One region of the Limnohabitans sp. 2KL-27 genome, then DNA from elsewhere that is predicted to be linked to it. Evidence: predicted binding sites of a transcription regulator. Region 1 holds the regulator's gene; each other region holds the start of a gene.
What was found. The regulator LexA, encoded in region 1, represses DNA repair genes until DNA is damaged. The targets are predictions, from matches to a motif close to ACTGTATNNNNATACAGT.

Region 1 (4,282 bases):
AAATGAAATGAGGTCTTCAGGAGGAGAGGTTTCTCGACAAACAGCCGTTGCACCCAAGGCCAAGGCCCATGGCTTGTGGCCCAGCGCACAGCAAAACACCGAAGATTATCGCCTCAGTTCAGAGGCTAAACACGGGTGGACGGTGCGACTCAGCGGCGCACTTGCAGTGCACCCGGGTTGACGATGTTGGTGGGGGTGCCCTTGATGAAATTCACCACGTTGTCGAAAGCGGCACCGAAATAGTGTTCATAGCTGCTTTTTTCAACATAGCCGATGTGCGGCGTACAAATGCAGTTTTCCAAACGCAACAAGGCCGAGCCTTGCAAAATCGGCTCGGATTCGAAGACGTCGATGGCGGCCAAGCCGGGCCGACCCCGGTTCAAGGCGCTGATCAGGGCGTTGGGCTCGATCAACTCGGCGCGTGAGGTGTTCACAAACAAGGCTGTGGGTTTCATGCGACCCAAGTCCTCACCGGTGACCACGCCTTGGGTGGCTTCGTTGAAGCGCAAATGGATCGAGACGACATCGGACGCTTCAAAAAAAGCCACTCTGCTACTGGCAGCACGGTGGCCATGCTGAACGGCCAGGGTGCGCGACTCGTCGCTGCCCCAAACCATGACATCCATGCCAAATGCTTTGCCGTAGCCGGCCACCAACTGACCAATCTGGCCGTAACCCCAGATGCCCAGCGTCTTGCCGCGCAACACCGTGCCCAGTCCGAAGTTGGCGGGCATGGAGCCCGCTTTCAAGCCTGACTGCTGCCAGGCCCCGTGTTTGAGGTTGCCGATGTACTGCGGCAGGCGACGCGTCGCAGCCATGATCAAGGCCCAGGTCAGCTCGGCTGGCGCGACCGGAGAGCCGACACCTTCGGCCACGGCCACCCCGCGCTCTGTGCAGGCGGCCAAATCAATGTGTCCGCCGACACGGCCTGTCTGGACAATCAGCTTCAAGCGCGGCAGTTTTTCGATCAAGGCCCGGGTCAGATGGGTGCGTTCACGAATCAGCACAATGATGTCTGCGTCTTTCAAGCGCACAGACAACTGCCCGATGCCTTTGACGGTGTTGGTATAGACCTTGGCAGGGAAATTTTCGAGTTTGACTGCGCAGTCGAGTTTGCGCACTGCATCTTGGTAGTCGTCAAGGATCACAATGTTCATCCCTCCATTGTGCCCTGACGAGGTGACCTGTTCAGGTCAGCGGGGTGGCTTTTCGGCTCAAATTCGGGCTTGTGCGGCCTCGAGAGCCGCCAAGCGGTCCAGTTCGGCGCAGACATCGGCCATGCGTCCCGAAATCACCATGCGACCGGCACCCTTGACGCGTTGATCGCTTTCGGCCACCCGCAATACACGCAGTGCGGGCGTGGTCAGAGGCTGAACGCGCAGCGGCTGAGGTGTGGTCCTTGATGCCAGCGGTCCGCAGACGGGCTGGCGGGTGGCCCAGACAGGCCGCAAATAGGCATTGCCGCGCTGGGATTTGGCCGCAGCGGGGGCCGCACGGTGGAGACGGGAGAGGCCTTGAAAAAGACCCGAAAAAGCAAGCAGAGCGATTCCCATGTGAAACCTTTCAAAAGCATGGAGGTTGGACACAGGCAGGATTGCTGAAGGAGCTTGTTGCATCAGGGCCGACAGAACCATGCCGTCAGCGCCCGCCACCTGCTGCAACAAGCAGGTGGGTTACATCAAAAGGGTGTTTCGGATCAGGCCCACGGCCAAGCCTTCGATGTCGAATGGCTCCTCGGGGTTGACCACGATGGTGGGGTAGTCGGGGTTTTCGGGCAAGAGCTCGATGCCACCGCTGGTTTTGCGCAGCCGCTTGACGGTGACTTCATCGCCGAGTCGGGCCACCACGATCTGGCCGTTGCGCACTTCCTTGGTGGATTTCACGGCCAGCAGGTCACCGTCCATGATGCCCGCGTCTCGCATGGACATGCCGCGAACGCGCAACAAGTAGTCGGGCTGCTCAGCAAACAAGCTGCTTTCGATCTGGTAGGTTCTGTCCACGTGCTCTTGAGCCAAAATGGGTGAACCTGCTGCGACACGACCGACCAGAGGCAAACTCAATTGACCCAAGCCGGGCAGGGTGAGGCTGAACAAATCGGACGGTGCCCGGAGTGGGTGGCGGTTGCTGCCTTTGAGGCGAATGCCCCGTGAAGTGCCGCTGACCAGCTCGATGGCGCCTTTGCGGGCCAAGGCCTTGAGGTGTTCTTCTGCCGCATTGGCCGACTTGAAGCCCAGCACGCTGGCGATTTCGGCACGCGTGGGGGGGGCACCGGTGTTGGCGATGGTGTTCTGGATCAATTCCAGAATTTCCTGCTGCCGGGCGGTGAGTTTGGGGCTGTCGGTCATTGCGGTCTCCTTGGGGGACTGGTGGAACTGTTGTTCTATCCAGTGACTGTATTTTTAACCAGTTTTTGAGGCTGTGCAAGTGGTTGACGCAAAAAAAATTCAGAAAGTCGTGGTTTTGGGCACAGGCGGCACCATCGCCGGCACGGCTGCCAGCGCTGCTGACCACACGTCTTACAGCGCCGGGCAGTTGGGGGTGCAGCAATTGATGGACGCGGTGCCAGGGTTGGACGCGGTTTTGCAGGGCGGTTTGTTGGTGTGCGAGCAAGTGGCGCAGTTGGACAGCAAGGACATGGACCACGCCACTTGGCAGGCACTCGCGCTGCGTTGTGTCCACTGGCTCGAGCAGGCTGACGTGGGTGGCATCGTCATCGCGCATGGCACCGACACGCTCGAAGAAACCGCGTGGCTTTTGCAAATGCTGCTGCACGCCCATAAACCGGTGGTGCTCACGTGTGCCATGCGGCCGGCCACAGCCCTTGCGCCCGATGGCCCGCAAAACCTGCTGGACGCGATGGCCGTGGTCTGCGACCCGATGGCACGGGGTGTCCTGGCCGTTTGTGCCGGCCGGATCCACAGTGCCCGAGACGTGCAAAAAGTCCATCCTTACCGGTTGGACGCTTTCAGCTCAGGCGAGGCTGGCCCGCGTGGCTGGGTGGAGCAAGGCCATGTGCGTTGGTCCGACCCGGGCGCTTGGCCGGTGGCGCATGCCCATGCCCACTTGGCTTTGCAGCTGCCCGCTGCCGGTTGGCCCTGGGTCGAGGTGTTGTTCAGCCATGCCGGAGCCGATGCCCGCCAGGTGCGTGCCCTGGTGGCCGCTGGCGTGAAGGGCCTGGTGGTGGCGGGCACCGGCAATGGCACGGTGCACCAAAGTCTCATGTCCGCGCTGGTCGAAGCTCAGGATCAAGGCGTCGGTGTGCGCCTGACCTCCCGCTGCGCCGAAGGTCAAGTTGTGGGGCAACCCGATTTGCAAATGTCGCCCAGAGGGCTCAATGCGTTCAAGGCCCGGGTGAGCTTGATGCTGGATTTGATGGGCCAGGGCTGATCGGCCCCGCAAAGCACAAAGCCCCGCATGACGGGGCTTTGTGCTGGTGTCGTGAGTGAAGGATCAGCTCGCCAGCGCCTCGAAAGCACGGGCGGTGATGTCTTCCACGCTGCCCGTGCCGCTGATGGCGCGGTAGCGGGGTGCGGCGGCGGGATCTTGCTGGGCCCAGCCGGAGTAGTAGTCCACCAGTGGGCGGGTTTGCGCGCTGTAAACATCCAGGCGCTTCTTGACGGTTTCTTCCTGGTCATCAGCGCGTTGCACCAGGGGCTCGCCGGTCACGTCGTCCATGCCAGCTACTTTGGGGGGATTGAACTTGACGTGGTAGGTGCGGCCAGAGGCGGGGTGTGAGCGGCGGCCGCTCATGCGGTCGATGATGGCGTCAAAGGGGACGTCGATTTCAAGAACGTAGTCGAGCTTGACGCCGGCAGCCTTCATCGCATCGGCTTGGGGGATGGTGCGGGGGAAGCCGTCAAATAGGAAACCGTTGGCGCAGTCGGCCTGGGCGATGCGCTCCTTGACCAGGTTGATGATCAGGTCGTCGCTGACCAGACCACCTGACTCCATGACGGCTTTGGCTTGCAGACCCAGTGGGGTGCCGGCCTTGACGGCAGCGCGCAGCATGTCGCCGGTAGAGATTTGGGGAATGTTGTATTTCTGGCAGATGAAAGTGGCTTGCGTGCCTTTGCCAGCACCGGGGGCGCCCAACAGAATTAGTCTCATGGGAATGTCCTTATCGTTTGAAATTTTTTCGGCTTGTCGGGCTCCATGACCGATGCCGGATTGTTATTGAGAATATCACGCCAGCCTCAAAGTTGGCTTACGGCGTCAGCCCTGGTTTGCCGTTCAGGGGATCAGCTGGCGCACACGCGCCAGGTCCTCGGGGGTGTCAACGCCT
Region 2 (4,282 bases), 1.7 Mb from region 1:
TGCACACGCTGGTCGGGCCCAAGCTTGACTTGCTGGGCCAATGCCTGCACGTTGTAGACCAGTGCCCGGTCAAACGGTTTGTTGGCCAGCCCCTGCGCCACTAGCCAGGTGAGGGCCAGACTGATGGGCCACAGCAACAACAGCGGCGTCAGCATCCAGTCGAGAATTTCCCCGAACAAGGACCGCTGCTCTCGCTTGAAGATGCGCACACTCCAGCCACGCGATTTCATGGCGGCGTCATCCTGGGGGCTGTGCAGGTATCGGTCAAATCAACAGGCATTCAGCCTGGAATTTTTTCGAGGCAGTAACCCAGACCGCGCACGGTTGCAATCCGGATCGGGCCTTTTTCGATCTTCTTGCGCAAACGGTGGATGTACACCTCGATGGCGTTGTTGCTGACCTCTTCGCCCCATTCGCACAGACGTTCGACCAGCTGGTCCTTGCTGACCAGGCGGCCTGCGCGTTGCAACAGCACTTCGAGCAGGCCCAGCTCACGGGCCGACAACTCGACCATCTTGCCGTCGATGGTGGCCACGCGGCCGGACTGGTCATAGATCAATGGGCCATGCTTGATTTGTGAGGTCGCACCCCCCATGCCCCGGCGGGTGAGGGCCCGCACGCGGGCTTCGAGTTCTTGCAAGCTGAAGGGCTTGGCCATGTAGTCGTCGGCACCGTAATCCAAACCCTTGACGCGCTCTTCCACGCTGTCTGCCGCCGTGAGGATCAAGACTGGCAACACAGAGCCCCTGGACCGAAGTCGCTTGAGCACTTCGAGTCCATGCATTTTGGGCAAACCCAAATCAAGGATCAACAAGTCAAATTCATTGTTGGTCATCAACGCCGCGTCGGCTTCGCTGCCGCTGGCCACGTGGTCCACCGCAGCGCCTGCGCTGCGCAAAGTGCGCAACAAACCATCGGCAAGCACCTGGTCATCTTCGGCTATCAGAATGCGCATGTCTGTCTCCTGTTGTTGTGGCGGCTGCCCTGGCGGCTTATCCCGGCTGCTTGATTCTAGTGTCAGCTGTGTCCGTTGCGGCCCGTTTTGGGGTCCTCACCTCAATGGGCATAGGCTTCCAAACCCAAAGCGACCACGGTGGCCACATCTTTGCCCACCGCTTCGCGAAATTCAGACTCGGCCTGCGCCACCGCGTCCTTGAAAGCGTGCAACCAAGCCAGCCCCACGGGCGTGAACACCACGCGCCGGGCCCGGGCATCCAACGGATCCGGCTCGCGCTGCACCAAGCCCCAAGCCATGCACTGGTCCACCAGATCGCCCATGGCTTGTTTGCTCATCCCCGCAGCGCGGGCCAGGTCGGTCAAACGCGAGCCTTCCAGCGCCAAATGCCGCGTGATGTGCACATGTGCGGCGCTGATCTGGTCACGCGAGGCCAGGTTGGCCAAGGCCAAGGGCACGCCTTCGTTGCCCGCCATCAGGTGCAGCACGCGCTCGTCAAAACGCCGCATCGCGTGGCCCAGCAAACGGCCCAAATGGGTTTGGCGCCAACGGTCATCCTGCAGCGCTGGGCTGCTCCAGGCGTTTGAAGCGGGGTGTTCTGACATGCCGGAATGATAAGGCAAACTGACCAAAAATAGTGTTTACAGCTTTATACAGCTCGTTTACAGTACTGTTCACGCATCCAGTAAACAGCGCATCCCTGCTGAACCCGGTGCCCCAAACCATTGATATTCAAGGAGATTCCCATGAGCGACGACAACAGCGAAAAGTCCAAAGCCCTGCAAGCCGCCCTGGCCCAGATTGAAAAACAATTCGGCAAAGGCACCATCATGCGATTGGGCGAAGGCGAAGTCATTGCCGACATCCAGGTCGTCTCAACCGGTTCTTTGGGCCTGGACATCGCCTTGGGCGTGGGCGGCCTGCCCCGTGGCCGCGTGATCGAAATCTACGGCCCGGAGTCTTCGGGCAAAACCACCCTGACCCTGCAAGTCATCTCCGAAATGCAGCGTCTGGGCGGCACCTGCGCCTTTGTGGACGCCGAGCACGCGCTCGATGTGCAATACGCCCAGAACCTGGGCGTGAACCTGCAAGAGCTGCTGGTCAGCCAGCCCGACACCGGCGAGCAGGCCCTGGAAATCGTGGACAGCCTGGTGCGCTCTGGCGCCGTGGATCTGGTCGTCATCGACTCGGTGGCGGCGCTCACCCCCAAAGCCGAGATCGAAGGCGACATGGGCGACAGCCTGCCCGGTCTGCAAGCGCGTTTGATGAGCCAGGCCCTGCGCAAGCTGACCGCCACCATCAAAAAGACCAACTGCACCGTCATCTTCATCAACCAGATCCGCATGAAGATCGGCGTGATGTTCGGCAGCCCCGAAACCACCACCGGCGGCAATGCGCTCAAGTTCTACGCCTCGGTGCGCCTCGACATCCGCCGCACCGGCACCATCAAAAAGGGCGACGACGCGATTGGCAACGAGACCAAGGTCAAAGTGGTCAAGAACAAAGTCGCGCCGCCGTTCAAGACCGCCGAATTCGACATCCTGTTTGGTGAGGGCATCAGCCGCGAAGGCGAAGTCATCGACATGGGCGTGACCGCCAAGATCGTCGACAAATCCGGCGCTTGGTACGCCTACCAGGGCGAAAAAATCGGCCAAGGCCGTGACAACGCCCGCGAATTCCTGCGCGAAAACCCGGCCTTGGCCCGCGAGATCGAGAACAAGGTGCGCGAATCGCTGGGCATCCGCTTGCTGGAATCGGCCATTGCCGAGCCCAAAGGCGAATAAACGGCCTTGGCGAAGAGACCCCGCTTGAACAAGCCCGGTTTTCAGCCCTCGCTCAAAGGCCGCGCCCTGCGGCTTTTGAGTCAGCGCGAGCACTCGCGCACCGAGCTCGAGCGCAAGCTGGCCCCGCACGAGGAGGTGCCCGGCGAGCTGGCCAAGGCGCTGGACGAGCTGCAAGCGCGCGACTTCATCAACGACGGGCGCGCTATCGATTCGGTGGTGCACCGCCGCTCAGGCAAATTGGGGGCGGCACGCGTCAAGCAAGAGCTGGCCGCAAAAGGCTTGACAGGGGATGCCGTGACAGCGGCCATGGAGGGCCTGCGTGAGACCGAATTCAGCCGCGCACTGGCTGTTTGGCGCAAGAAGTTTGACCGCCCCGCCACCGAACCGAACGAGCGGGCCAAACAGATCCGCTTTTTGATGACCCGCGGCTTCAACGCCGAGGTGGTGCGCAAAGTGGTGCAGGGCGAAGACGAGGACATCTGAGCTGCAAAAATACCAAGGGGGCTGGCTGGCCCTGAGGCCGAGTGCCCGGATCAACGGATCATCTGCATTCGCGGGCAGGAGCTCGCTCCCACAGGGAAAACGCCCAGAAGCCAAGAGCCCACTTGGCGGGTGAATTACAAACCCAGCATCAGTTGGATGTTTTGGACTGCCGCGCCGCTGGCCCCCTTGCCCAAGTTGTCCAGCCGGGCGATCACCACCGCATGGCGGGCTTCTTCGTTGGCGAAGACCCGGATTTCCAGCTGGTTCGTGTCGTTGAGCGCCGTGGCGTCCAGTTTGGCATCGGCGGTGGCGGGCAGCACACTGACCCAGCCGCCGGCTTCTTGGCTCGCAGCGTAATGCGCGCGCAAGGCTTGGTGCAGGTCGGCGCCCGTCGGCTTGCCCGGCAAAGCGTCCAGGTGCAGCGGCAGTTGCACCAGCATGCCTTGGCGGAAATTGCCCACAGCCGGGACAAACAAGGGCCGCGAGCTCAGCCCGGTGTAGCGCATGATTTCTGGAATGTGTTTGTGCTTGAGGCCCAAGGCATAGACCTCAAACAGGGGCGCCCGGCCTGCTTCGTAGTCTTCGATCATGCTGCGTCCGCCGCCTGAATACCCACTGACCGAGGGCAGGCACACCGGGAAATCTCTTGGCAGCAGGCCGGCGTCGATCAAAGGCCGCAAGATGGCAATCGCCCCCGTGGCATAGCACCCGGGATTGGCCACACGCTGGGCCTGGCGCACGGCCGCCAGCTGGTCCGCCGCCAACTCGGGAAAGCCAAACACCCAATCGGGGTGGCAGCGGTGCGCGGTCGAGGCGTCCACAATGCGCGGTTTTTGACCGGGCAAGCTGTCGATCATGGCCACCGATTCGATCGCGGCATCGTCGTGCAGGCACAGCACCACCAGATCGGCTTCGGCCATCAACTCGCGTTTGGCTTGCGGATCCTTGCGGCGGGCCGGGTCGATGCTCAGCACTTCGATCTGGGGCATCAGCGCCAAACGCTCGCGGATTTGCAAACCTGTGGTGCCGGCTTCGCCATCGATGAATATTTTGGCCATGG
Region 3 (4,282 bases), 610 kb from region 1:
CGGGCGAGGTGCCGCAAGTGGTCTACGCGCGGGACATCGACTTTGCCAGCCAGCCCGAGCTGTACGGTCTGTACGCCAGCCGCCACGCCGCACTCGGTGCGCTGCGCGCCATCGCCGACCAAAACAAACTGTGCTACGGCCCGCTGGGCCTCGAAAAATTACCCACCGGCAAAGCTTGCTTCAGGGCCGCCATTCGCCAATGCGTCGGTGTGTGCCGGGGCGACGAAACCCCCGATGCGCACCGCGAACGCCTGTTCAGCAGCCTGCTGGCGCTGCGCGTGGAATGCTGGCCTTACCCGGGTGCGGTGGGTTTGGTCGAGCGCGATGGCGAACTCACACAAATCCACGTTGTGAAGCACTGGTGCTATCTGGGCAGCGCCCCCAGCGCCGAAGCGGCCCGCCAACTGAGCCAGTCGGCCAGCCAAGTGGCCGCCCATTTTGACGCCGACGGCTACAAGATTTTGTGCCGCCCGGTGCTCACGGGAAGTGTGGAGATGGTGTTGTTGTGAGCCCGAACGACACGTCAGACCATTCGGTTGAAGTCCTCACCCAACGCAACCTAAGCCCAGCATCATGAAAATCCACCTGCAAACGCCCGAGGACATCCGCTCGCAAATTTGGAAAGAGCTGGCCCGGGCCAGTCTGGACCGACACCATGAATGGCGCACGCCCGTGCTGGCCTGTGCCGATGCAGACGGCTTGCCCGATGCCCGCACCGTGGTGCTGCGGCAGGTGGACGCGGTGGCCGCCCAACTGACTTTTTACACCGACAGCCGCAGCCCCAAAGTGGCTCAATTGCAGGCTCAAGCCTCAGCGATGCTGGTGTTTTGGAGTGCGCGTTTGAGCTGGCAATTGCGGGTGCGGGCGACTTGCTCGGTCATCACCTCTGGCCCAGAGGTCGATACGCTTTGGCAAGGCGTCAGCCAGTCAGCGGCTGCGGGCGATTATTTGTCACCATGGCCGCCGGGCGCGGTGTTGCCACCAGACAGTGGCACGGCAGATGCAACCAAGGCGAACGCTCCCGCGCCAACGCACAACTTGGCTTTGCTGCGTGCGCAGGTGCTTCAGATGGACTGGCTGGAATTGTCGCGCGACGGGCATCGCCGGGCGCAGCTGAGCGCCAACACCTGGGAGTGGCTCACGCCCTGAGCGCGTTGTCTCGCATGCGCTGCAGTTGCGCGCCGTCCACCACCGAACGCACGCCCAAAGAGCCGCTGCCTGCACGCACCGGATCCGACTGGTCGTGGGCAGTGTGGGCATGGATAAAGGCATGGTGGTGGGCAGGGTTCAACGCCGGTTTTGGAGCCGTTGGCTCTTGCGGCTTTTTTCAAAAAATGCGTCGGGTTTGGTTTGCACCCAACGGATGAAGCGGGTCATCTCTTCGGGCTGCTTCAAAGCTTCGACCGTGGCATAGGTGCGGGCCAATTCGGTTTCGGTGAACAGTGCATGAATTTGGCGGTGGCAAATGCGGTGCAGCACTACGGTGTGCGCGCCCCCGTGTGACTTGGGCACCAAATGGTGCGCGTCTTGTTGGCTGGGCGGAATGGGCCGCGCGCACAGCGGGCACAGCACGGTATCGCTGCGCGGTGCGGGCAGGGCTTCAAGCTGGGCTTGAATGCGTTTTTTGCGAATGCGCCCCGTCACGGCTGAAAGACTGTTGTGACCATTCCCCCAAGGCTACAACAGGCGGCCAGCGCCGCAGGACGCACCGGGCGATTGATCCCGGTCGCTTTCAGGGCATCAGGTCGATCAGGATTTCGTTGCGCCGGTTCCACGGCAGGGTGAAGGGATCGTCGTAGCGGGCGATTTGGGCTTTGGGGCTGAGCTTGAGTTGGCGCGCCTGCGCCCAAGCCCGCAGGCGCTCGGTCTGCTCCTGGATGCTCGCTTGCGTGGTGAAGCCGCCAAAGCGCACCGCCACCGTCTCGTGCTCGGGCACGGGGCGCAGCTGGATGTCCGGGTTGAGCGGTTGGGGCAGGGTCTGCATGTTTTCGGCGGACGGCATCACAAAATGCACGCGCCAACCTTGGTCGTCGGGCACCACGGTGACGGGTGCGGTCATGGAAATTTTCCGCTGCGCACCCAGCCCGGCTTGCACGTTATCGCCAAAGATGTAGGACGCAATGCGCCGAAAGCCGCTGCGGCTGGCGGCGTCAAAGTCCCCCTGGATTTGCGTTTGGGCCACCGTGAAGGCGGCGTAGCGCCGCACCTCAAAAGGCGGGTCTGAGACGAGCACGGTGTAACGCGGTTCTTCAACGGCCATGGCGGCTCCACAAAAAAGGAAAAAGAGGGGAGATATGAGAGAGAAAAGCCAGCGCATCATGGGACAAGACGGTGTTGGAGAAGGTGCATTGAATCAAATTCATCGTAGCAGCATCAGTCTCTTACCGTACGCAAGCCGCCTGCAGCCGCTCAAACGTCTAAGTCAGGGGGTTTGGGGGTAGGCATCGTCTGTATACTGTTCATTTGTACAGTATTTCATGTCCCTGCCCCAACCCATGCTGGCCCTCATCGACGGCAACAACTTCTACTGCAGCTGCGAACGCGTCTTCCAGCCCTGGCTGCAAAACCGCCCGCTCGTCGTCCTCTCCAACAACGACGGCTGCGCCATTGCCCGCAGTGACGAAGCCAAAGCCCTGGGCATCAAGATGGGCGCGCCGTACTTCCAGCTGCGCGCGCTCGAGCGCGACGCCGGCCTGATCGCCCTGTCGGCCAACTTTGCGCTGTACGGCGACATGAGCGACCGCATGATGAGCCTGGCCGCCGGCCTGGGCCACACACAAGAGGTCTACTCCATCGACGAAAGCTTTGTGGACCTGAGCGGTATCCCTGGCGACCTGGTGCGGCGTGCCCGCACCATCCGCGGGCGCATTCACCAGTGGATCGGCATCCCGACCTGCATCGGCATCGGCCCCACCAAAACCCTCGCCAAATTGGCCAACGCCATCGCCAAAAGCGCCGAACGCAAACCCGGCAGCTACCCGGCGCACCATGCGCAAATTTGCCACCTGGGCGCGTGCAGCCCCCAAGAACTCCAGGCCCTGCTGGCCGCCACCGAGGTGGGCGAGGTGTGGGGTGTCGGCCCCCGCATCGGCGCACAACTCAGGGCCCAAGGCATCCACACCGCGCTGGACTTGCAAGGCATGAGCCCGGCCGCAGCCAAAGCGGGCTGGTCGGTGGTGCTGGAAAAAACCGTGCGTGAACTCGGCGGCACGCCCTGCATCGAATTCGAGGACGAACCACCGGCCAAACAACAAATCGCCTGCACCCGAAGCTTTGGCCACCCGGTGACCGAGCTGATCGAACTGCAAGAAGCCATCACCGAATTCGCCTGCCGCGCCGCCGAAAAACTGCGCCGACAAGGCAGCCACACGGGCCACATCATGGCCTTCATCCGCACCAGCCCCTTCCGGCAACAAGACCCCCAATACAGCCGCAGCGCCAGCATCCCCTTGCCCAGCCCCACCAGCGACAGCGCCCACATCACCCAGGCCGCGAACGCCATCGTGAAACGCCTCTACCGCCCGGGCTTCAAATACGCGAAGGCGGGCGTGATGCTGATGGACCTGCAACCGGCCACCCGCGAACAACTCACGCTGGACTTTGACGAGACCATGCCCGAAAACCGCATCCGGCTGATGGCGGCGATGGACGCCATGAACCAGCGTTATGGGCGCGGCACCCTGAAGCTGGCCAGTGCGGGGGCACCAAGGGCGATCAAGTTGTGGGCGATGCGGCAAGAGCACAAGACCACCGCTTACACCACCGACTGGACCGGCCTGCTCTCGGTGCACCTGGACGCTTGAATGCCCACCGGCTGTTGTCTGGGGCCGGACCAGGTGAGGGGAGGCGGCCATTCACACCCTCCCTGACCTGTCTGTGCAGTGGCCCTCAGACCCGGGCGGGTATAAAAAACGCCCGCGCAGACCCACTGCTAGACTCAGCGACTTCAAAAAACCAACGCAGACATGCCCTACGACTCGTCCATCGACATCGTTTACTTGTGGGTTGACGGGAACGATTCAAACTGGCGCGCCAAGCGCCAAGCGGCCCTGCAGCAACTCCCCAGCGATTCCAGCGCCGCCATGGCCCGCTACAGCAATGTGGAAGGGCGCTTTCGGGACAACCACGAGCTGCGTTACAGCCTGCGTGCGCTGGAGAAATTTTTCCCCGATCACGGCCATGTCTACATCGTCACCGACGCGCAGGCGCCCGATTGGTTGCGCCCCTCGGACCGCCTGACGCTGGTGGATCACCGCGAGCTCATGCCCGAGGCGTCTTTGCC

Region 2: a site for LexA is predicted at 1,625-1,642, ahead of recA (recombinase RecA). Genes of this name have one in related genera too.
Region 3: a site for LexA is predicted at 2,455-2,472, ahead of LHAB_RS09780 (Y-family DNA polymerase). Genes of this name have one in related genera too.

Annotation. Positions count from the first base shown of each region.
Region 1 covers NZ_CXOP01000002.1:2,046,277-2,050,558, reverse strand. Annotated here, with positions in the region: gene LHAB_RS12670 (D-2-hydroxyacid dehydrogenase family protein) at 150-1,157, opposite strand; gene LHAB_RS12665 (hypothetical protein) at 1,215-1,553, opposite strand; gene lexA (transcriptional repressor LexA) at 1,674-2,345, opposite strand; gene LHAB_RS12655 (asparaginase) at 2,419-3,387, shown strand; gene adk (adenylate kinase) at 3,451-4,107, opposite strand; gene kdsB (3-deoxy-manno-octulosonate cytidylyltransferase) at 4,231-4,282, opposite strand, start outside.
Region 2 covers NZ_CXOP01000002.1:324,385-328,666, forward strand. Annotated here, with positions in the region: gene LHAB_RS04145 (sensor histidine kinase) at 1-230, opposite strand, end outside; gene LHAB_RS04150 (response regulator) at 281-955, opposite strand; gene LHAB_RS04155 (MarR family winged helix-turn-helix transcriptional regulator) at 1,057-1,560, opposite strand; gene recA (recombinase RecA) at 1,702-2,739, shown strand; gene recX (recombination regulator RecX) at 2,764-3,222, shown strand; gene argC (N-acetyl-gamma-glutamyl-phosphate reductase) at 3,357-4,280, opposite strand.
Region 3 covers NZ_CXOP01000002.1:1,438,412-1,442,693, forward strand. Annotated here, with positions in the region: gene cho (excinuclease Cho) at 1-509, shown strand, start outside; gene LHAB_RS09765 (pyridoxamine 5'-phosphate oxidase family protein) at 574-1,149, shown strand; gene LHAB_RS14670 (hypothetical protein) at 1,139-1,291, opposite strand; gene LHAB_RS09770 (HNH endonuclease) at 1,288-1,644, opposite strand; gene LHAB_RS09775 (SOUL family heme-binding protein) at 1,733-2,260, opposite strand; gene LHAB_RS09780 (Y-family DNA polymerase) at 2,496-3,803, shown strand; gene LHAB_RS09785 (stealth family protein) at 3,966-4,282, shown strand, end outside.